DNA from 3 places in the Pseudoalteromonas sp. 0802 genome. Region 1 is predicted to be linked to each of the others. Evidence: predicted binding sites of a transcription regulator. Region 1 holds the regulator's gene; each other region holds the start of a gene.
What was found. Region 1 encodes FliA, which starts transcription of late flagellar genes. Its sites were predicted from a motif close to CTAAAGNTNNNNNNNNNNNNGCCGATA; they were not measured.

Region 1 (8,061 bases):
GGCAAAGGGCTTTATAATGTGATGGGGCGCTTATTAAGCCTTAATCGTAATGAAACTTACGACACCACTAAAATGTTTTCAGTGTGGGGAATTGTTGCAGATGCGTTGTTATTCCCTATGGCTATGTTTGTGTTGATCATCGTGATAGCCGCTTTTGTTGGAAACACTTTACTGGGGGGCTATAACTTTAGTTGGCAAGCGGCAGCACCAAAGGCTAGTAAGATGTCGCCCGCTAAAGGTATTAAGCGTATGCTTGGCCCTCAAGCAGGAGTAGAGCTAGTTAAGTCTATTTTAAAATTTGTAGTGGTTGCAGGTTTTGCGGTGTTCTTAATTAATACTTTCTTTGATGAAATACTGCATCTAAGCATTGAAAGCGCGCCCGGAAATTTTATCCATGCACTCGAAATCCTCTCTTGGATGTTCTTAGGCTTAACCTGTACTTTAATACTCATTGCTGCAATTGATGCCCCTTATCAGAGTCATAAGCACCATAAACAGTTAAAAATGACTCTACAAGAGGTGAAAGACGAATACAAAAACTCTGAGGGTGATCCGCAAATAAAAGCGCGCATTCGCCGTACTCAGCGTGAAATGTCGCAAAGGCGTATGATGCAAGACGTGCCTGATGCCGATGTGATCGTAACCAACCCGACCCATTATGCTGTAGCACTAAAATACGATACAGCTAAAGCGGGTGCGCCTATTGTTCTTGCCAAAGGCGTGGACGAGCTTGCTATGCAAATTCGTAAAGTAGGCAAGGGTAATGACGTGCCAATTGTTGAATCACCAATGCTTACACGTGCGCTGTATCACACCACCGATGTGGGCAATCAAATACCCGATCAGCTATTCACTGCCGTTGCGCAAGTGCTAGCTTATGTTTTCCAGTTAAAACGCTTCCAAAAAGGGCGCGGTAAACGTCCTGTACCACTCAATAAAAAGCTCCCAATACCCGATGCTTACAAATATTAGTAATACCAATCCGCAATAATACTATAATCATTTTGAGGGATTAAACCTGTCGCTATCTGCGTTAAAAATTTCTGATTTAGAACAACTAAATAACGAAATTTTTGCCTTGCTATCAACGAGGTTTTATTGCCTCAAAATTGCTCACTTTATTAAGCGAATTGGTATAAATTTATAACTTGGAATAGTTATTGCAAATTCCGTGTAGTGTCAATTTTTTGAAATTGTTGAATTATGGAATTTAAAGCGGTATTACAACAACTTAACAGAGATAAAAAAGAGTATGCGAAGGGTATCGGCACGCCGTTAATGGTACTTGCTGCGCTGGGCATGGTGATTTTACCCCTGCCGCCATTTCTTTTAGATATTCTATTTTCGTTTAATATCGCGTTAGCACTGGTGGTGTTACTAGTTACTGTTTACACCATGAAACCACTTGAATTTGGTATGTTCCCTGCGGTTCTACTAATTGCAACCATCATGCGCTTAGCACTGAATGTCGCCAGTACCCGTGTGGTATTGCTAGAAGGTCATAACGGTGGAGATGCAGCCGGTAAAGTTATCGAGGCCTTTGGCTCGGTGGTTATCGGCGGTAACTATGCAGTTGGTTTAGTGGTCTTCTTAATTTTAATCATTATTAACTTTGTGGTTATCACCAAAGGTGCTGGCCGTATTTCTGAAGTATCAGCTCGCTTTACTCTTGATGCAATGCCAGGTAAACAAATGGCGATTGATGCTGACTTAAACGCCGGTTTCATCAGTGCAGAACAAGCCCGAGAACGTCGTGAAGAAGTTACTCGTGAAGCCGATTTCTATGGTTCAATGGATGGTGCAAGTAAGTTCGTAAAAGGCGATGCGATAGCGGGTATCGTTATTCTCGTGATTAATATCGTTGGTGGTTTATTTGTTGGTATGATCCAACATGATTTATCGTTCAGCCGTGCGATGGAAGTGTACACCTTGCTAACCATTGGTGATGGTCTAGTTGCACAGCTTCCTTCACTATTACTGTCAATCGGTACCGCAATCGTTGTTACCCGTCAAAATGAATCGCACAATATGGGCGATCAAGTTAAGACACAGCTAGGTAACGAAAAATCACTTTATATCGCATCAGGTATCTTGATTATCATGGGTATTGTGCCGGGTATGCCGCACATCGCATTTTTAAGCTTAGGTGCATTACTCGGTTACCTTGCTTATTTCACACAGCAACAAAAAGCCAAAGCAGAAGCCGAAAAAGCAGAGCAAGAGGCAAATGGTGGTGCACCAGGTACAGGTGTTGCCAACAAACAAGAACAAAAAGAACTGGGTTGGGATGACGTTCAGCAAGTTGATGTTATTGGTTTAGAAGTGGGTTATCGCTTAATTCCACTTGTTGACCAATCTCAAGGTGGTGAACTGTTAAATCGTATTAAAGGTGTGCGTAAAAAACTGTCTCAGGAACTTGGCTTCTTGGTGCCTCCTGTGCACATTCGCGATAACTTAGAGCTCGACCCTAACGCTTACAGAATTACTATGATGGGTGTTTCAAGCGGTGAGGGTGAGCTTAAGCATGGTGATGAGTTAGCGATTAATCCAGGCCAAGTATTTGGTCCAATCAAAGGAGTTGCCACAAAAGACCCTGCATTTGGATTAGATGCGGTTTGGATCAAACCTGATCAAAAAGATGAAGCACAATCACTTGGCTATACCGTGGTTGATTCTGCAACTGTGGTTGCAACTCATATCAGCCAGTTACTTACTAACAGTGCTGCTTTACTACTTGGTCATGAAGAAGTTCAAAACTTACTAGATATGTTAGCGAAGAGTCATCCACGTCTTGTTGAAGGACTGGTTCCTGACGTATTACCACTTACTACTATCGTAAAAGTGCTACAAAACTTACTCAATGAAGGGGTGGCAATTCGCGATATGCGCTCGATTGTTCAAACCCTTGTTGAGTATGGCCCACGTAGCCAAGACCCAGATGTACTAACGGCTGCAGTGCGAATTTCACTGCGCAGACTAATCGTTCAAGACGCTGTTGGTATGTCTTCTGAGATCCCTGTCATAACCTTGGCGCCTGAGTTGGAACAGATGTTGCATCAGTCACTTCAGAATGCAGGTGACGAAGGTGCCGGAATAGAGCCAAGCCTTGCAGAGCGACTTCAACAATCATTGAATGAAGCGCATCAAAACCAAGAAATGGCCGGTGAACCTTCGATACTGTTAACGTCAGGAATGTTAAGAACTGTGTTATCTCGCTTCGTTAAGTACACCATCCCAGGTTTAAGGGTGATGTCTTACCAAGAGGTACCAGACGAAAGACAGATTAAGATTGTCAGCTCAGTAGGCCAACAATAGGATAGTAAAGGGGTTGAACCATGAAAATTAAACGTTTTTTTGCTAAAGATATGCGCACAGCACTGAAAGAAGTGAAAGATGAACTAGGTGTTGATGCGGTTATTATGTCGAACAAAAAGCTTGCTAACGGCGTTGAAATCGTTGCAGCTGTTGATTACGACAAGGCAGCCCCGAAAGCCGAAGCTAAACCAGCCGTGGCACAATCAGCACCTGCTCCAGAGCATAACTTTGTTAAACCTGAGCCAATGCGTGCTAAACCTGAGCCGCAAGCGAAAGTTGCTGATAGCCTACAAGCGTTACTTGAGCGTCAAGCCCCACGCCCTCGTTCGCCAGAGCTTGCGTCAATGTTTAGTCAATCTGGTATTGATACGAGTGAACACTATCAACCAAAAGAGCCAAGCTTTGAGCAGCAACAGCCTGAATATAAGCAAGCTCCTCGTTATCAACAGCAAGCAGCACCTCGTGTACAAACTCAAGCACATAGCTTAGGTTTTGATGACGACTTAGATTCTGGTTTTGATGATTTAGATTCACCAGCCGAGCACAAAAACTCAGCACCTGCGAATCAATCAGAAATGACGACCATGCGCGAAGAAATGAATGCGATTCGTCAATTACTTGAACACCAAGTATCTGGCCTAATGCAACAAGATATGGCGCGCCGCGATCCGACTCGTGCATGTATGATTGACCGCTTAGCAGGTATGGGCATTGAACGTGATGTTGCTGAGCAAATGGCGTGTTTCATTCCTGACGATGTATCACGTCAACAAGCGTGGCAAGCACTTCTGCAAATGGTTGAAAACCAAATGCATACAACGAATAACGAAATCCTGCGTCAAGGTGGTGTATTCGCATTAGTGGGTCCAACAGGCGTTGGTAAAACAACCACAGTTGCAAAATTAGCTGCACTGGGTGCACAAAAATATGGTGCTGATAAAGTGGCGTTGATCACCACTGATACCTACAGAATTGGTGCCTACGAACAATTGGCTACTTATGGTCGAATTATTGGCTGTGGTGTTAAGCAGGTAAAAGATGCGAATGAATTAGCTGAAGTGTTATACCATTTACGTAATAAGCGTCTAGTATTAATAGACACAGCGGGTATGAGCCAACGTGATTTACGTTTAACTGAGCAGTTAAATACCCTAATGCGTAATCAGCGTGTTGATATTCGTAGTTATTTAGTATTAAGTGCTACAGCACAGATAAATGTGTTGCAAGAAACCGTAAGACACTTTAAAAAGGTTCACCTAAGTGGCTGTATCTTCACTAAATTGGATGAATCTTTAAGTTTAGGTGAGATTATTAGCATAGCGATTCAAAATCGCCTGCCAATAGGGTATCTTACTAACGGTCAGCGCGTTCCTGAGGATATTCGCGTAGCGAATGCTGAAAAACTAGTGAAAAAAGCTGAACAATTGTATTTAAAACGAGCAAAAGCACAACATTCAAGACGTCAAGCAGTAGCGTCGAACACAGTAGGGATGTATGATTAACACAGTATTAGATCAAGCAAGCGGCCTGCGCAAAATGAATCAAAATAATAATAGTGGCGTTAAAGTTATCGCTGTTACTGGCGGTAAAGGTGGAGTGGGTAAAACCAACGTTTCACTCAATACCGCAATCGCATTAGGTCAGCAAGGAAATCGTGTATTAGTATTAGATGCCGATTTAGGTTTGGCAAACTGTGACGTAATGCTTGGCCTTCGTGTTGAACGTAATTTATCTCATGTTTTGTCAGGCGAGTGTGAGCTTGACGAAATTCTTGTTGAAGGCCCTGCGGGCATCAAAATTGTACCAGCGACGTCTGGTTCACAAAGTATGGTTGAATTAACGCCATCTGAGCATGCAGGCCTTATTCGCGCTTTTAGCGAGTTAAACACCGAGTTTGATATATTAATTGTTGATACCGCCGCAGGTATTTCTGACATGGTATTAAGCTTTTCTCGTGCAGCCCAAGACGTTGTTGTGGTTGTATGCGATGAACCTACCTCAATTACTGATGCTTACGCACTTATTAAAGTGCTTAGCCGTGAGCATGGCGTATATAAATTTAAAATTGTTGCCAATATGGTGCGCAGTTTGCGTGAAGGGCAAGAATTATTTGCTAAACTTTCAAAAGTAACGGATCGTTTTTTAGATGTTTCAATGGAGTTGGTAGCAACCATTCCTTATGACGAGAACATGCGTAAATCTACGCGACGTCAAAAGGTGATTGTTGAATTATTCCCGAACTCTCCGGCAGCGGTGGCGTTTAAAACATTAGCAACAAAAGCAGTTAAGTGGCCGATCCCTAATCAACCGTCTGGCCATTTAGAATTTTTTATTGAAAAACTAGTAAACGGCTAACTATGACAACATCGGTGAATAAAGCGATGGGATATCAATCAGCACAGAATTTAAATGCGATTGTCGAAAAACATGCCTCTTTAGTCAAAAAAGTGGCATGCCATCTAATTGCTCGTTTACCTGCCAGTGTGCAACTCGATGATTTAATTCAATCAGGCATGATAGGCCTAATTGAAGCGTCAAAAAACTTTGATGCTAGCAAAGGTGCTAGTTTCGAAACCTTCGCTGGAATTCGTATTCGTGGTGCGATGTTAGACGAAATTCGTAGAGGTGACTGGGCGCCACGCTCTGTTCACCGAAATGCCCGCCTTGTGGCTGAAACCATTTCCGAATTAGAAAGCTCTTTAAATCGTGAGCCCAAAGATACTGAAGTCGCTGAAAAACTTGATATTACGCTAGATGAGTACCATCATATTCTACATGATGTAAATTCGAGTAAAGTATTAGGTATTGAAGATTTAGGTGTAGATGAAGACGTTATCACACCAGTAGGTCAGGATTTAGGACTAGACAAACCGTTTAATAACGTTAAAAATGAGCGGTTTAACCAGTCTCTATTAACGGCTATCCAATCGTTACCAGAAAGAGATGCTCTCGTTTTGTCTTTGTACTACAACGACGAAATGAACTTAAAAGAAATAGGACACATACTCGATGTTAGCGAGTCGCGTGTGAGTCAAATACATGGTCAGGCGATGATTAAGCTCAAAGCAAAAATCAATGACTGGATTAATTAGTAGTAAGTAAATAAAGGTTCAAACCTCACCGGAGGATGTTTTGGATAAAAACATGAAAATTCTTGTTGTTGATGATTTTTCTACAATGAGACGTATCATTAAAAATCTATTAAGGGATTTAGGTTTTACCAATGTGCAGGAAGCTGACGACGGTTCAACAGCATTGCCAATGCTACAAAATCAAGAATTTGATTTTGTTGTAACAGATTGGAACATGCCTGGTATGCAAGGTATTGATTTGTTACGTGCAATTCGTGCTGATGATAGCCTTAAGCATATTCCTGTTTTAATGGTGACAGCTGAAGCGAAAAAAGAACAAATTGTTGCTGCTGCTCAAGCAGGTGTAAATGGCTATATCGTTAAACCATTCACTGCTGCGACACTTAAGACCAAATTGGAAAAAGTGTTTGAACGTCTAGGTTAATCTAAGGGGAGAGGCTTATGTCAGCACTTGCTGCGCCTCAAATAAGTTTAGAGCAAGCTCGTCAACTTGTTGAGTATCTTGAAAATGGTGAACAAGAAAAAGCGGATAAGCTCATTCTTGACGCTGCATCAAAAGAACAATCAGAGTTGTTTGCTGAAGTCGGCAAATTGACGCGTCAGCTTCATGAAGCATTAAAAAACTTTGACCTAGATACTCGTCTCACTGATTTAACTACCGAAGCGATCCCAGACGCTAAGCAGCGCTTAAATTATGTTATGAAAATGACAGAAAGCGCCGCCAATAAAACCATGGATGCGGTTGAAGCAAGTTTACCAATAGCGCAACAACTTGCTGATGAAATTGCCGCAATCAAACCTACGTGGGATCGTTTAATGAACCGAGAAATTGAACTCGGTGAATTTAAATCGTTATGTCATAGCTTAGATAAGTTCATGAATAACTCGCATACCAAAACCGATGAGCTCCAAGGTTTGATGACTAATGTGCTGATGGCGCAGGATTATCAGGATTTAACCGGACAAGTTATTCGCCGTGTTATTGAGTTGGTGCGAGAGGTAGAAGACAGTTTAATTAATCTCTTAACTGTGTTTGGCAGTCAAGAAGATGGTCATCAACAACAAGAAAAACAGGCCATAGAAAAAGCACCTGCAACAAGTGACACACTAGCAGGTCCTGAAGGGCCAATTATTGATAAAGAGTCTCGCGATGATGTTGTCTCAGGACAAGATGAAGTCGATGATCTATTATCAAGTCTGGGCTTCTAAGAGGAGAGTAGCTGCATGAGCTTTGAAGTCGATGAAGATATATTACAGGATTTCCTTGTTGAAGCAGGAGAAATCTTAGAGCTTTTGTCAGAGCAATTAGTCGAGCTTGAAAACAACCCAGAAGACAAAGATCTATTAAACGCCATTTTTAGAGGCTTCCATACTGTTAAAGGTGGTGCAGGCTTCTTAAGTATGACTGAACTTGTAGATGCGTGTCATGGTGCAGAGAATGTTTTCGATTTATTACGCCAAGGTCTGCGCAGTGTAACACCAGAACTAATGGACGTAATTTTACAGGCTCTCGACACTATCAACGAAATGTTCGCTACGATTCAAAATCGCGAACAGCCAGAGCCTGCAGACCCAGCCCTATTAGAAGTCCTTCATAAATTAAGTCAGCCACCGACTGCAGAAGAGCTTGCAGGTGAAGATTTATCTGTAGCAG
Region 2 (8,061 bases), on a different contig from region 1:
ACCCCGACAACTTCTATATTTGTGTGCTGGCGAATAGTTTCTAAGGCAGAGGTAGAGGCGGTATTACACGCAATAACTAGGATATCAACGTGTAAGTTTGCTGTTTCGATAAACTGTAGTAGCGCAAAAAGGCGAGCTATGATCGTTTGCTGACTTTGCGCGCCATAAGGCAATAAAGCATTGTCCATAAAATAACTATAATCAGCATTTGGGATCAATGCTTGGATCTGTTCAAGTACGGTTGTTCCACCTATACCAGAATCAAACACCATTATATGAACTGACAAACTGCTTACCTCGGATCATCAAAGGTCAGCAGTTTGCCATGCAGCTTTATAAAAAGAAAGAAAGGACTAAGCCTCTTCTTCTGTTGCCGAGCGAAGCTTATTCATTTGCTCAAACATTGCTTTGGTGTAATCCACCAGCTTACTGACTTCTTCTTTATCTTGGTTTAACCACTGTAAGATGCCAGCCAGTTCATTTTGCAAACCTATGTCACCCGCTTTATTAAACGCCTGTTTCAAGTCGTCATTAAATGGCGCTATTTTCTCAGCAACTTCTTTTTCGGGAGCAGGTTTATATTCTTCATACCCTTTGATAGCTGCTACTGTTTTGGTTTGTTTCAGATCCATCGTAAAGCCAACGAGTTGCTCGTTACCTAAGTTAAGCTCTTTAGCTTGTTCAAAGGCATCTTCTAATGAACCAGAGAAGAATGTTTCGCTAACGCTTTGTAAGTCTTTCATCAATTCATTGATAGCTTGCTGCTCTTGCTCATTTAAATCACCATTGACCGACATCGAGAATGATAAATCACGTGATTGCGAAGACTCACTGACAAAGGCTTCGTTGTCACCATTTTTGCTATAGCTGCTTGCAGACTTGCTTTCGTATGCATCAGCAAAGCTAATACTTACTTCGTCACCTTCAGCGGTGGTGAAAGTGTACTCTGCGTTATTACTTAAGCTGATGTATTGAGCTTGGCTTACTGAAACCGCATTAGGTTTAGGATTGAACAAGTCTTCTTCTAATTCATCAATACCTTTAAAGATACCTTCTTTAGACTTTTCGATACCCTCTTCGATGTCATCGTTAAGAATACCTGACTCTTTAAGCTCATCGTACGCATCGTCGATGCCCATTTGCACACCTTTACGTGCATCACCTAGCATGCCTTTGAGTTTTTCATCATCAGCACCATCAGCTTTTGCTTTACGAAGTGCACCGCCAACAAAGTCGAGTACGTTTTTCACGATCTCTTCAAAGTCGAACAAGGGTTTATCTTTTTTCTCTTCGGCTTTAGGTAAACCTAGTGCCTCAGCAAGTTTATCATCAAGAACTTTTGCCGCGAGCTCTCTGCCGCGTTGCTGATAACTATCTTGACGATTTTGAATGGTAGGCTGCTGCAGTGCCTGTTTACCATTGTATTTATTCACATTTGTATTAGGCATATAGCCTAGGTTGCCAATTTTCATGATCCGACTCCATGTTATGGTTAACTCATTATCGGCCAAAAACCACAAAACTTAAGTTTTTTGTATAAAAAAACGACACTAAAATAAATAACAAAACTAGACAAATCCTCAGCGCTCCCTACAATAGCGCCGTTATAAAGCTAAGAGATAAAAGGTAATCAGCCATGGCGGTTATAAAAATTGATACAACTCAATACGATGCACAATTGAGTGAGAAAGAGCAGCGCATCACCTCACAGTTTCGACGTTTTGGGGTCGAAAAATTAGAAGTGTTCGGCTCTGATCCTATTCATTACCGCCAACGTGCAGAGTTTCGTGTTTGGCATGAAGGTGAAGACCTGTTTCACATCATGTTTGATCAACAAACCAAAGAAAAGATCCGCGTAGATGAGTTTGACCCTGCAGCACCTTTAGTGGGTGAAGTGATGCAAGCGATGATCGAAAACTTAAAAGACAATGAAGTTCTGCGCCGTAAGCTGTTTCAAATCGATTACCTTTCAAGCTTAAGTGGCGAGATCCTTGTTAGCTTGTTGTATCACAAACAACTAGATGAGCAGTGGCTACAAGCAATTAAAGAGCTTAAAGCAAAACTGAGCACACAGTTTAAGATTGATTTTATTGGCCGTGCCCGTAAGCAAAAAGAAGTGATTGGTAATGACTATGTTATCGAGCGTTTAAACGTAAACGGTAAAGAGCTTATTTATCAACAAGTCGAAAATAGCTTTACGCAACCGAATGCTAAAGTAAACATCAAGATGCTAGAGTGGGCACAAGCCCTTTGCCAACCTCTCAGTAATGACTTACTGGAGTTATATTGTGGGAATGGTAACTTTTCGATTGCTCTTGCAGGCTCATTCGACCGCGTATTAGCCACTGAGATTTCAAAATCATCGGTTTACTCAGCGCAATACAATATCGCACAGAACAAGGTTGAGAACTTAGATATCATTCGTATGTCGAGTGAAGAGTTCACCCAAGCAATGAAAGGCGAACGTACTTTCTCTCGTTTAGATGGCATAGACCTGAAAAGCTATAACTGCCAAACAATCTTAGTGGATCCTCCACGTGCTGGCATGGACACACTAACTTGTGACCTAGTTGCGAACTACGACAATATTATTTATATCTCGTGTAACCCAGATACCTTAGAACGTGACCTTGATCACTTATGCAAAACCCATGAAGTAAAACGTTTTGCGATTTTTGATCAATTCCCTTACACCCACCACATCGAATCAGGTGTGTTTTTACAACGTAAATAAAATCAATCTGCCAGCGCAGCAAATAGCGCTGGCAACTGCTGCTCACTGTATACAGCTATATTATTGTCGGTTAACAGCTTTGCAGTTAATCCCATCCCTGAAATTTTCTTTCCTGAATGACTACCATCGTAAATAGTATTGCGACCACATGATGGGCTTGATTCTTTTAACAGCGCATAGCGAATGCCCTGCTTTTTGCAAAGCTTAAGTGCTTGTTCTGCGCCATAAGCAAACTGCACTGTGACATCTTGCGCATCTTTGGTAAGTACTCTACCCGCTTTGATTTCGGCAGGCGGCCTTGGTGTAGGTAAGCCCCCAGCTACTTCAGGGCAGAATGCAACGAGCCTTCCTTGCTGTTTAAGGGCTTCTAAACCAGGATGGAGTAAATTTTGCGATTGCCCGTCATAACGAACAGGATTTCCTAACAAACAGCTTGAAACTAATAGTTTTTGCATTTGCTTTACCAATAAAAAAGCTCCGCAAACGGAGCTTTGTATTAAATTCAACTAACTAAGCTTATTTATCAGCTAGGTAGTTAATTAAGTCTGCCATGCTCTTCGCATCGCTAATACCTGAATCCGCACCTAGGATTACACGGTATTTACCATTAACAATAAAAGTTGGAACGCCTTTTAAAGCACCTTTTTGTTGGTAATATTCTTGGTCGCGTTTCATCTTAGACGCCATAGTACGTACAGAGAAGCTATTGTAGTACTTATCAAAATCTTCAGCCGATACACCTTGTGCTACGAAGATGTCTTTCATGTCTGCCAGTTCATTAATACGTGCACGCTTAGTGTGAATATGATCAAACACAGCTGCAACTAACTTATCGCTATTTGGTAATACCGTTGCAGTTGCATAACCCTGTGCTAAAACAGTTTGGATTTCAGGGTCGCGAGGGCCAACAAAATTTACGTGGCTCTTTTTAAACTTAACACCCTCTTTAAGCATCGTTTTAAGATCAGCAACGATAGGCTCAAATGTATTACAGTGCGGGCAATAGAATGAGAAGAACTCTTTTACTTCTGGCTTTTTAGAAGCGCGCGCATCAATCGTTTCATAATGCTTACCTTCTTCATATTGCGCTGCTGAGGCATTTGCCGCTAAACCTAGCGTGGCAGCCATTAATACAGCTTTTACTAACTTGATCATTACTTCTTACTCCAAAATTATTGTTTTAATAAAAATTCGACTAACTCATCAAGCATCTGCTGGCTCTTGATGGTGTTTAAATTAATTTTATATTTATCATTGACGATAAAAGTTGGTACACCAGTTAGGGCGCCCATATCTGAATATTTTTGCTGCTTATCTTGCATCGCTTTTTCAGCACTAATCACTGGCATACTTGCAATTTCAGCATCAAACACATCGTTGCTAATACCATTGGTCGCAAGTAATGCTTTCACGTCTTTTATATCTTTTAGTAAAGCGCGCTGTCTGTGGATGCTATTAAAGATTTGATCAGCAACTTGCTCACCTTTGCCATGTTGCTTAGCAATTAAGTAGGCATAGCTTAAGTTACTTTGTGTTTGCTTAGATACACCACCTAAAAAGTTAACATGGCTTTTTATAAATTCAGCCCCTTCAGGAAGACTTGCCGTTAATGCTTTTGCGACCGGTTCAAACTGAAAGCAGTGTGGACAATAAAACGAAAAAAACTCGGTTACTTGAGGTGTTGCACTTTTCTTAACTTTTAATACTTCGTATTGATTGCCTGCTTCAAAATCAGCTGCAAAGGCAGCAAATGGTAAACATAAAATGAGTAGACTTAACTTTAATTTTTTAAACATTGTTTTCTCGTCTTTCTTTACTTTAAAAATTTATGGTAATAATTTTAATGGTGCTTCCTGTAGCGCTGCAAGCTGTTCTTTTAGCGCTAGTATTTGCTGCTCCCAGTATTTGTCTTCAGCAAACCATGAAAAGTTCCGTGGGAACGCAGGATCATCCCATCTTTTTGCCAACCACCCCATGTAATGCACCATTCGCATCGCTCTGAGTGGTTCAATCAACTTTAATTGGCTGTGATCAAAGTCGCAAAATTCTTCATAAGCAGCCACTAAGGTGTCTAACTGTAACAGTTGGTTGTTACGATCGCCACTGAGCATCATCCAAAGATCTTGAATTGCAGGCCCTTGTCGGCTGTCATCTAAATCAACAAACATTAACGCATCACCAGACCACAATATATTACCGGCATGGCAATCGCCGTGCAGACGGATGGTTTCAACATTTTTATACTGCTCTGTGGTTTCTTTAATCACCAAATCTAAAATAGTATAAAAGGCGTTCTCTAATGCCATTGGCACCAAGTTACTTGCTTGTAACTGAACTTTAGCTGTCTGAAGGTATTCTTCGCAGCTGATTACAGGCCTATGTTCAAATGGCTTTGCCTTAGCTACTTGGTGCATTCGCCCAATTAAGCGGCCAAGTACATCGAGTTGATCTAAATTATCGACTTCAAAAATGCGCCCTCCCACACTTGGGAATAACGCAAACAAATAACCATTATGCTCAAACAAGCTTTGCCCTTCGATAATTACAGGCGCAACAACCGGCACTTCAGCTTCAGCAAGTTCAAATGCAAACGCATGCTCTTCTAAGATTTGCGCCTTACTCCAGCGCTCTGGTCGGTAAAACTTAACAACATAACGATTACCATCTTCTGCTTTAAATTGATATACACGGTTCTCGTAGCTATTTAAGGCCAGCAGTCCCGATTCAGCATAAACACTGATACTTTCAACTGCATCTAAAATTGAATCGGGTGTGAGGTCAACAAAACTAAATTTACTCATAATGTCTCATCATATAAAAAAAGCGGGAAAATCCCGCTTTTTATTCATTCGCTCAGTGTACTTAATTATCGCGCCTTAAAGAAGTTACTCGGCTGCGAAATCTGCACATCTGGCTCACCATCGACAGAAAGTACGAACTCAAACTTCGTCATGGGCTTTTTCAAATCATAAGGATCAACAACTAATGACAGTGGCACATTATAAGATTCACCAGAAGGTACTGTGAATGTTTGTTTGCCGATGTACTCAAAGTTATCGAGTCCTTCAACACGAATGTTAAAGGTTTGCTCATGCTGTGCTTTGTTAATTACTTTTAGTGTATAGGTGTTTTCGACTAAACCATTAAAGTCAACACGATATAGCTGATTACGGTCACGAATAATATCGAGTTCCATCGGTTTGCGCATCGCAATATTCGCTACTAGCGCCCCTGATAGCACGACTAAGATAACTAAATAGCCAATTAACTTAGGGCGCAGTGCATGTGTTTTGTTGTCTGGCGTTTCTAAGTTACGCTCTGTGGTGTAGGAAATGAGCCCACGTGGGTAATTCATTTTATCCATCACCCCATCACACGCATCGATACATGCACCACAGTTAATGCACTCGTATTGTAAGCCGTTACGAATATCGATCCCCGTTGGGCAGACCTGCACACATAAGTTACAGTCGATACAATCACCTAAGCCGAGCTCTTTTGGATCTTGCTTACGTGAACGAGGACCACGGCTTTCACCACGTGCTTCGTCATAGCTCACGGTAAAAGTATCTTTATCGAACATAGCTGACTGAAAGCGAGAATAAGGGCAAATGTGTAAGCACATAATCTCGCGCATCCAACCGGCATTACCATAGGTACACACAGCAAATACGGCTAGACAAATATACGAATACGCGGTTGCATCAAGGGTAAACAGATCAGGCAGTAGCTGACGGATTGGCGTAAAGTAACCAACAAAAGTAAATGCGGTATAAAGCGAGAATAACCACCAGCTGCCGTGTTTAGCACTTTTGCGCCAAAACTTATCAAAGTCCATTGGGCGTTGATCTAGCTTCTTACGCTGATTTGCACTACCTTCGAATTTTTCTTCAAACCAAATAAAAATGAAGGTCCAAACGGTTTGCGGGCATGTATAACCACACCAGACCCGACCATAAAAGGTCGTTACTAAGAACAACGCAAACGCTGCCAACATTAATATGAAGGCTAAGATAGTCAGATCTTGTGGCCAGAGCGTTAAACCAAAAATGTTAAACTTTTGCCCCACCAAATCAAACAACACAGCTTGTTGGCCTTTGAAGTTAATCCAAGGTAGTAGCATAAATGCAAGCATGCCGACAAAACCAATCCGTTGTCTCAACAGTTGGTGTAAACCCGTTACAGCTCGGACATAAATACGGTTACGTGGATTAAATCTATCATCGAGGGAAGCGTTTTCCGGTTTCTGGATTTTTACTTCCGTTGGGATATTTTTAACCTTAATCTGTTTATCCATTAAAATTCCTCAACGCCACTAGGAAATAATACTCAAACATATGTTTGCAGTAAGAGATTCTCTGTGCCAATAAGCAAATCAGAATACATCTCATTACGTTCAAAGATTTCTGAAACTTTAAATCTATAGAGCATTATACTCAATCTATAGAAAATTTCAGGGATTGATCGAAAATACGACGTTTTAATTATTTAAACTTATCTGCTTGCTTTTAAAACGACCATTTTATTAAACTTGCACCTATACCGTATTTATTTAGATCAAAGATTATTGTGCTATGAAAAAATTTCTTATTTTAGTGCTTATTATTTTAGCACTTTTCACGATTGATCATCCTTTGATCAAAGAGCCAAGAGAAAGGTTGCTAGGTGAAGGCGTTAGCCTTATTTCAGACGCCAGTAAAGTCAACCGAAGTCCTGCGGCAAATATGGCTAAGAATAATATTAAGTCACAGCTGAATTTATCTAATTCAGAGCTTGAGTATATTGAAGAGACATTTACCACTGACGATAAACTACAAGTTTTTCACTTACACTACTGCCGTGAAAAAGATATTAACTTATATTTTTATGGCGAACGCTTAAACCGCGTATGCAGTATTGTCTCGAACGCACTTGAAGAAAGGCTAAACAAGTAATGGACTTTTCAGCTTTAAACAAAAAAACCAGCGACTCGTTTGCCAAACAACGCAATATGCTAAAAAAGCTGGGCAAAGGGCAAACCTTATACTGTGAAGTATGTAAAGGCGCCCTTACCTTAAATTTGAAGACTGATCAGCCAGGTAAAGGCGTTGTAAGCTGTGCCAAAGGTTGCACAGACATCCTATTGGAGCTGGGTTAGTTCCAGCCCTCATCATTATATAGCTGGCTATTTACAGCAACGACTTCAATTAGCTCAGCAAAGCCAGCGGCGAATTCATTCATAACTTCATACTGCTGCTGGCATAATTGTCCTTCAGATAGACCATTATCAGTTGCAAGGCCTGCAATTTCACTCGTTTCAAGGGTAAAAAAGCCTAAGCTTTGCAGTG
Region 3 (8,061 bases), on a different contig from region 1:
TGCCGGCACTACCACGTGGGTAACGAACAGCAACTGGTTGATTGCATTGGTAGCCAGTGTAAAGCATTTGGCGGCACTCGTTAGTGTCGCTAGGCGCCATGATAATCATATTAGGAATACAGCGCATAAAGCTTAAGTCATAGGCACCTTGGTGAGTTTCACCATCAGCACCAACAATACCGGCACGGTCAATAGCAAATAAAACGGGTAAGTTTTGTAATGCTACATCGTGGATAAGTTGGTCGTACGCACGTTGTAAAAAGCTTGAATAAATAGCAACAACAGGCTTCAAGCCTTCACAAGCAAGGCCAGCTGCAAGCGTTACAGCATGTTGCTCGGCAATTGCTACATCAAAGTATTGCGCTGGGTACTCTTTAGAAAAACGTACCATGCCTGAGCCTTCACGCATGGCAGGGGTAATTGCCATTAGCTTGTCGTCTTGAGCTGCCATATCGCATAACCAGTCACCAAACACATTTGAGAATGTGGCAGCGCCAGGTTTAGATTTTGGTAATTTTGACATGCTCGGATCAAATTTTGGTACGCCGTGGTAACCAATTGGATCCGCTTCGGCAGGCTTATAACCTTTACCTTTTTGCGTTTTAATATGTAGTAATTGCGGGCCTTTAAGGTTACGCATATTACGTAAGGTATCTACCATCATATTAACATCATGACCATCAATTGGGCCGATGTAATTAAGGCCTAACTCTTCAAAGAAAGTGCCCGGAATGACCATACCTTTTAAATGTTCTTCCATTCGGCTGGCAAGTTCTTTCACTGGCGGTAAACCAGAAAGAAGCTTTTTACTGCCTTCACGAATATTGGTGTAGAAGCTACCAGATAAAATACGGGCAAAGTGATTGTTTAGTGCACCTACGTTTTCTGAAATCGACATTTCATTATCGTTTAAGATAATTAACACGTTAGGGTTAACATCACCCATGTGGTTCATCGCTTCAAATGCCATACCAGCAGTGATCGCACCATCGCCAATAACAGCAACTGTTTTACGATCTTTACCTTCTTTTTCAGCAGCAATGGCCATACCCAAGGCTGCTGAAATAGAGGTGCTCGAATGGCCAACACTAAATGTATCGTAAGGGCTTTCTTCACGGAATGGGAAAGGGTGCAAACCGTCTTTTTGACGAATAGTATGCATTTGGTCACGACGACCCGTTAAGATTTTGTGCGGGTATGCTTGATGACCCACATCCCATACTAAACGATCTTCAGGAGTGTTATAAACATAATGCAGCGCAACGGTTAGTTCAACAGTGCCTAAACCTGATGCTAGATGACCACTACTTTGCGAAACTGAATTAAGTAGGTATTCGCGTAACTCTTTACTAAACGCAGGTAACTTGTCTTGCGCTAAATCACGCAGCTGTGCTGGTTCGTCAACCAAACTTAATAATGGATACTTGCTACTATCAAGTGTCATGATTTTTTATACATCCTTCGCTAACCAGAGTGCATTATAGCCCATTGCCGCTCTGATTTTTTAGTTATTTTGTCTTTCTTTTTTAGGCATTAATAATTACGTTCAACGATATAGCTAGCAAGGCTCGCCAGTTCGCTGGTGTCGTAATCAATTGCCTCAAGAGCTTGATGAGCTTGAGCTAGTAAATCTTGTGCTTTTTGCTTTGCACCAGCCATACCTAATAAAGCAGGGTAAGTTGCTTTATTAGCCGCAATATCTGAGCCTTGTGGCTTACCTAATGTTTCAGTATCAGCTTCTACATCAAGGATATCGTCTTGTACCTGAAAAGCTAGCCCTATTGCTTGGCCAAATAGGTTTAATTGCGCGAGAGTATGTTCATCACAGCTTTTTGCACTCAATGCACCGAGTGTAATAGCACAATTAAGCAAGGCGCCCGTTTTTAGCTGATGAATGCGCTCTAACTGCGCAACGGTAATTTCTTTATCGGTCGCTTCAATATCCAGTGCTTGCCCACCTACCATACCTTCAATACCTGAGGCTTTGCTTAATGAGGCAATCATTTTAACTTGCTGGCTCGCAGGAACGGCAAATTGATGGTTGGCAATTAAATCAAATGCCAGCGTTTGTAATGCATCGCCCGCGAGTATGGCTTGCGCTTCGCCATAAACAATATGACAGGTAGGGCGGCCACGTCTTAAGTCATCATCATCCATGGCAGGTAAGTCATCATGGACTAAAGAGTAGCTATGAATACACTCAATAGCGGCAGCAAGAATATCAAGATCGGCCTTGTCTGCGCCCATCATTCGACCCGTTGCGTATACAAGGTATGGACGTAAGCGCTTACCACCATTTAAAACACCGTAATGGGTTGCTTCTTTGATGGTTTTTTCGGTATTAAGTGGTAGTTCGAAATAGCGATTTAAATGTGCTTCAACGTCTTCACGAGCGCGTTGTAGTTGTTCTTTTAATTGCACTTAATTAGTCCAAGTTTGAATCAAAATTGCTAAGAGGAGCTTGGCTATCGTTACCCATTAAAATGGCAACCTTTTGTTCGGCTTGCTGTAACTTACCAGACGAAGCATTCGCCAGTGCAATGCCGCGTTCAAATTGTTTTAGCGATTGTTCTAGTGACAATTCACCTTGCTCCATTTGTGCAACAATTTGAGATAATTCATCCAGCGCTTCTTCAAAGCTTAAGTTTTCTGGTTTCTTTGTTGCCATTGTGGCCTCGATAGCTGTTAGAAAGTGAGGCCAATTTTAGGGGGAATGCTAAACTAGGTCAAAGAATGATGTGTTTTTTTACGCATAATCCATTTTCAATATGCTATTTTTACGGTTTTAGATACAGCTTAAACTTGTAGCTTAAAAATCTTACATTAAAATAAAATTAATTCATTTAATGATTTAAGTATTTCAACTGCTTGCCGATAAGCAGTTAATAATAAAAATTTGATACCTGAGGGTGTCGTGTAATTGTTCCTCTGGAGGGGTATGTGGATTTAGCAACCATAATAGGTATTCTTGGTGCCATAGGCTTAATTGCTATGTCGATGGTGTTAAGTAGTGACGGCCAAGTTGCAATGTTTTACAACACGCCTTCGGTGGTCATTGTATTTGGTGGTTCGATTTTTATCGTATTATCGAATTTCACTATGGGGCAATTTTTGGGCATAGGTAAAGTCGCTGCAAAAGCCTTTATGTTCAAAATCGAATCTCCAGAAGAGTTAATTGAAAAAGCAGTAGAATTAGCTGACTCAGCACGTAAAGGTGGTTTCTTAGCATTAGAAGAAGCCGAAATCCCCAACGGTTTTATGCGTAAAGGGGTCGATATGTTAGTGGATGGTCATGATGCTGATGTTGTTCGTGCCACCCTACAAAAAGATATTTCTCTTACTGCTAACCGTCATGAAATAGGGGCTGGGTTATTTAAATCACTTGCCGATATTGCCCCTGCGATGGGTATGATCGGTACGCTAATCGGTTTGGTTGCTATGTTATCAAACATGGATGATCCAAAAGCAATCGGCCCTGCAATGGCGGTTGCACTTTTAACTACTCTCTATGGTGCGTTCTTAGCAAACGTTGTTGCTATTCCAATTCAGGTAAAACTAGAGCTACGTAAAGACGAGGAAGCGCTTAATCAACGTTTAATTCTCGACGCGGTACTAGGTATTCAAGATGGTCAAAACCCGAAAGTAATTGAAGGTATCTTGAAAAACTACTTAGCTGAATCAAAACGTAAAGTTGATACCGAGGAGTAGGGTATGTCAGATCAAGAGTGCAAATGTCCACCTCCAGGTTTACCCGCCTGGATGGGAACCTTCGCAGATTTAATGTCATTATTAATGTGTTTCTTTGTACTCTTGCTTGCCTTCTCAGAAATGGACGTACTGAAGTTTAAGCAAATTGCCGGCTCTATGAAGTTTGCTTTCGGTGTACAAAATAAAATTGAAGTAAAAGATATTCCAAAAGGAACCTCGGTCATTGCCATGGAGTTCACTCCGGGTAAACCTGAACCCACTCCTATTGAGACAATTCAACAACAAACCGTAGAAATGACGCAACAAATGCTTGAGTTTCAGGCTGGCGACGAAAGCTCTGCCGGTGGTCGTCAAGAACAGCGCGGTAATAAACGTGGTGGTGAATCGCAAAGTACGGCTCAGCAACAAGCGTTGGAGCAGTCAATTTCAGCAGCTGATCAAGAACAAACAAATGAACTTGTGAAGAAAATTGCCCAGCAATTAGAACAGCAAATTATGGATGGTGCAATTGAGCTTGAGTCATTAGGCCAGCAAATTATTATTCGTATTCGTGAGAATGGCTCATTTCCATCAGGTAGTGCTTTTTTACAGCCAAAATTTAAACCTATTATTCGTGATATTGCTACGCTGTTAAAAGATGTGCCGGGTGAAATAACCGTGTCAGGTCACACTGATGACTTCCAAGTATCGAATGAGCTTTATACTAATAATTGGGATTTATCATCAAAACGTGCGGTGGCAGTTGCCAGTGAAATGGAAAAAGCGCCAGGTTTTGATAAATCTCGGATGATGGTGGTAGGTCACGCAGAAACAAGGCCCCTTGTACCGAATGTGACCGATGAAGATCGCAAGCGTAATCGCCGTGTTGAAATCTCTATTATGCAAGGTAAAGCACACGAGTCTGACCCTATTGATGTAAGGCAATAAATCAATTAAAGTGAAACTTCATTAACACATGTAATGGAGTATAAAAATGAAAAAAGTTGATAAATATAGCTATATGCCAGGCAATGGTGATGGCGGTGATGACGATAAAACTGATTAAGGCACTGCATTTTGCCTGATTGGTTTGTAGAAATTAGAGTTATATTAAGCAATAGCTGGGTGTTCATTTTGAGCCCGGCTATTATTATTTTTTACCTTCGTAAAGATTGGCCCGCTTTTTATTTCTCTATCATTACTGCTGCTTTTTTCCTTTATGGAACTCTTATTTATTCTGCTTTAAGAGAGTTTGATGATATCTATATCTGGCGCTATGTAGTCTGGGCTTTTAATGATATTGCTTGGATGGCAATCATTGCTTACTTAGGTATTAAAGATAAAGTCTACTTATGGCAAAGTGTTTTAGGGCAGTTGGTTGTGATAATGGCGCCCATTTTACAGTTGTTCCGTTTAGTTGACCGCCACCTTTGGGATTTGTCTTACAGCACCTACATGTACAAGACCCTGCTACCGCTAATCAATATTGGTACTGTGGTCGTCTGTTACCTACCACTTATCTACCTTTTTACTCGACGAAGCCAGCAAGCATAAGGCGTTTCTTCGTTAAAAATCCTGTGCTAGACTACTGTTTATAAAAACAGTATTTAGTGTTGCGTTATGAAACTTTACATTGCCGAAAAACCATCCTTGGCGCGAGCCATTGCAGATGCTCTGCCAAAACCACAAAAAAAGCATGATGGCTATATAGAGCTAGGTAATGGTGATTGTGTCTCTTGGTGTATTGGTCATTTGCTTGAACAAGCAGAACCCGATGACTACGATGCAAGTTTTAAAAAGTGGCGGTTTGAGCATTTACCTATCGTGCCTGAACAATGGCAATTAAAACCTAAATCAAAAACGCGTAAACAACTTACTGTATTAAAAAAGCTAATCAAGCAGGCAAATATAATTGTTCATGCCGGCGATCCTGATCGCGAAGGCCAGCTATTGGTTGATGAAGTGATCGAACAGGTTAAACTTAGCCAAGCCAAAAAACAGCAAATTCAACGACTCTTGATCAGCGACTTAAACTTAAGTGCAGTTAAAAAAGCGCTGAATAATTTAAAGTCGAATCGCGATTTTATTCCATTGAGTGTATCTGCTTTAGCTCGCTCACGTGCCGATTGGCTATTTGGCATGAATTTAACTCGCGCTTATACGCTTGCTGGGCAAAAAGCTGGGTTTGGTAATGTGTTATCTGTTGGGCGTGTTCAAACTCCTATTTTAGGTCTAGTTGTAAATCGTGATAATGAAATAGCTAACTTTGTAGCGAAACCTTTTTATGAAGTATTAGCTCATCTTGAAACTCAGCAGCAGCAAGTATTTTCTGCAAAGTGGCAGCCAAGTAAAGCATGTGAACCTTATCAAGATGAAGAAGGGCGAGTATTGCATAGAGGGCTTGCTGAAAATGTAGTGTCACGCATAACTAATCAACCGGCTAAAATAGTTGAGCTTGAACAAAAGCAAAAAAAGCAACAAGCGCCGTTACCTTATAACTTGTCGGCTTTGCAAATTGATGCGGCAAAGGCATTTTCAATGCCAGCACAAAAGGTGCTAGATACCTGTCAAAGCTTGTATGAGCGTCATAAGTTAATTACGTACCCTCGTTCAGATAACCGCTTTTTACCAAAAGAGCATCATAAAGATGCAGCGAGTATTATTGCTGCCATCGCCAATAATGAAGGTCAAGCAAGTGAAGCTTGTAAGCAAGCTGATACCAGTAAGCGGAGTAAATGTTTTAATGACAGCAAAGTGGCAGCTCACCACGCTATTGTTCCTACCGAAAAACAACTTTGCTCAGCATCATTAAATAGTGATGAACAAAAAATCTATCGCTTGATCTGTCGTCATTATTTAATTCAGTTTTATCCAGACTATGTTTTTAATGAAACCAAAGTAACGGTCGAAATTGCGGGTGGGCTTTTTAAAGCTGCTGCTAAGCAAGATGTTAGCTTAGGCTTTAAAACATTAATGGGCAAAACAGAGTTAAAAGATGAGCAAACCTTACCTGCACTTGAAAAAGGTCAGCCGCTGCATTGCACTCAAGGTGAAGTGGTAGACAAAATGACGACACCGCCAGCGCATTTTACTGATGCTACCTTATTGAGTGCTATGACAGGCATCAGCCGCTATGTGAAAGACCCAGAAATTAAAAAGATCCTCAAAGAAACTGATGGCTTAGGCACTGAGGCCACACGGGCTGGTATTCTTGAGCTTTTATTTAAACGCCGCTTTTTAGAGCGTCAGGGTAAAAACATTCTAGCTACCGCAACAGGCAAAGCTCTTATAAGTACACTACCAGAGCAGCTTGCTAGCCCTGACTTAACAGCCAAGTGGGAAGCATCGTTAGGGAATATAGCTGAGCAACACATGAGTTATCAGCAATTTTTAACGCCATTGTTGGCAGAGTTACATGCTTTAGTTGAGCAAGCTAAGCAGTGCGACAGCCAAGTCTTTGCTCAGTTACCAAAAACGCCGCAAAAGCGACGTTTTAAAAGAAAGGCTAAGCCCAGAGCTAAGTCAGCCTAAACTATTTATTTTTTGTTGAATAGGGCAACCGCAGCATTACTCATCGCTGTAATCCCAGTAGGAAGCGCCTTCTTGTAATCAGGTGCAAACTTACTAGAGTGTAATGAAGGTAATGTTGCGCCAGATTGCATTGCTGCATCATATTGATTAGGTTCAACACCGCCTAACCAAAACAAAGTAATTGGCACGTGCTGTTCTGTACGACCGTATAAACCAAAGTCTTCACCAGCCATTACAGCTTCAGTTTCAAGTACATTGTCTTCACCAATAGCATTAGCAATTGCTGAACGCACTAGGTTGGTTTGAGCTGGATTGTTATAAGTCGAAGGAATTGACTCATCTTCATGCACATATACTTCAGGTGCTAAGCTTTCATCAAGTCCTGCACTTAATGCAATACCTTTAGAAATTCGTTTAATCGCTGCGATTTGTTGTAAGCGAACTTCAGGGTTATAACTACGCAATGTAAGTTGTAGTTTTACTTCATCAGAAATGACATTGTGTTTAGAGCCACCATGAATTGAGCCAACGGTAATCACTGACGGTTCAAGTGGTGACAATTCGCGACTAGTAATAGTTTGCAGTGCCAGCACAATACGTGAAGCAATCACAACAGGGTCGATTGTTGTATGTGGATAGGCACCGTGACCGCCTTTACCCTTTACAGTAATATCAACAGAGTCAACACTTGCCATCGTATATTCAGTTTTCATGCTAACTTTACCAGCAGGAACACTCGCACTTACATGTAAACCAATAACATGGTCTGGAGTAGGGTACTTAGTAAAAAGCCCTTCTTTAAGCATTGCTTTTGCACCACCGCCAACTTCCTCTGCAGGTTGT

Region 2: a site for FliA is predicted at 1,502-1,528, ahead of HUS61_RS20080 (DUF5610 domain-containing protein). Genes of this name have one in related genera too.
Region 3: a site for FliA is predicted at 2,851-2,877, ahead of pomA (flagellar motor protein PomA). Genes of this name have one in related genera too.

Annotation. Positions count from the first base shown of each region.
Region 1 covers NZ_JABVXE010000003.1:208,068-216,128, forward strand. The annotation lists gene flhB (flagellar biosynthesis protein FlhB) at 1-972, shown strand, start outside; gene flhA (flagellar biosynthesis protein FlhA) at 1,204-3,315, shown strand; gene flhF (flagellar biosynthesis protein FlhF) at 3,336-4,817, shown strand; gene HUS61_RS08665 (MinD/ParA family protein) at 4,810-5,670, shown strand; gene HUS61_RS08670 (RNA polymerase sigma factor FliA) at 5,697-6,407, shown strand; gene cheY (chemotaxis response regulator CheY) at 6,448-6,831, shown strand; gene HUS61_RS08680 (protein phosphatase CheZ) at 6,849-7,616, shown strand; gene HUS61_RS08685 (chemotaxis protein CheA) at 7,632-8,061, shown strand, end outside.
Region 2 covers NZ_JABVXE010000029.1:16,051-24,111, reverse strand. The annotation lists gene murI (glutamate racemase) at 1-287, opposite strand, end outside; gene HUS61_RS20080 (DUF5610 domain-containing protein) at 354-1,472, opposite strand; gene trmA (tRNA (uridine(54)-C5)-methyltransferase TrmA) at 1,637-2,734, shown strand; gene HUS61_RS20070 (DUF523 domain-containing protein) at 2,737-3,189, opposite strand; gene HUS61_RS20065 (thiol:disulfide interchange protein DsbA/DsbL) at 3,251-3,889, opposite strand; gene HUS61_RS20060 (thiol:disulfide interchange protein DsbA/DsbL) at 3,907-4,530, opposite strand; gene HUS61_RS20055 (serine/threonine protein kinase) at 4,561-5,535, opposite strand; gene ccoG (cytochrome c oxidase accessory protein CcoG) at 5,601-7,031, opposite strand; gene HUS61_RS20045 (hypothetical protein) at 7,309-7,668, shown strand; gene HUS61_RS20040 (hypothetical protein) at 7,668-7,871, shown strand; gene HUS61_RS20035 (YecA family protein) at 7,868-8,061, opposite strand, start outside.
Region 3 covers NZ_JABVXE010000016.1:66,659-74,719, forward strand. The annotation lists gene dxs (1-deoxy-D-xylulose-5-phosphate synthase) at 1-1,444, opposite strand, end outside; gene ispA ((2E,6E)-farnesyl diphosphate synthase) at 1,534-2,421, opposite strand; gene xseB (exodeoxyribonuclease VII small subunit) at 2,426-2,668, opposite strand; gene pomA (flagellar motor protein PomA) at 2,941-3,708, shown strand; gene HUS61_RS17375 (flagellar motor protein MotB) at 3,712-4,635, shown strand; gene HUS61_RS17380 (hypothetical protein) at 4,765-5,241, shown strand; gene HUS61_RS17385 (DNA topoisomerase III) at 5,308-7,218, shown strand; gene HUS61_RS17390 (M20 family metallopeptidase) at 7,224-8,061, opposite strand, start outside.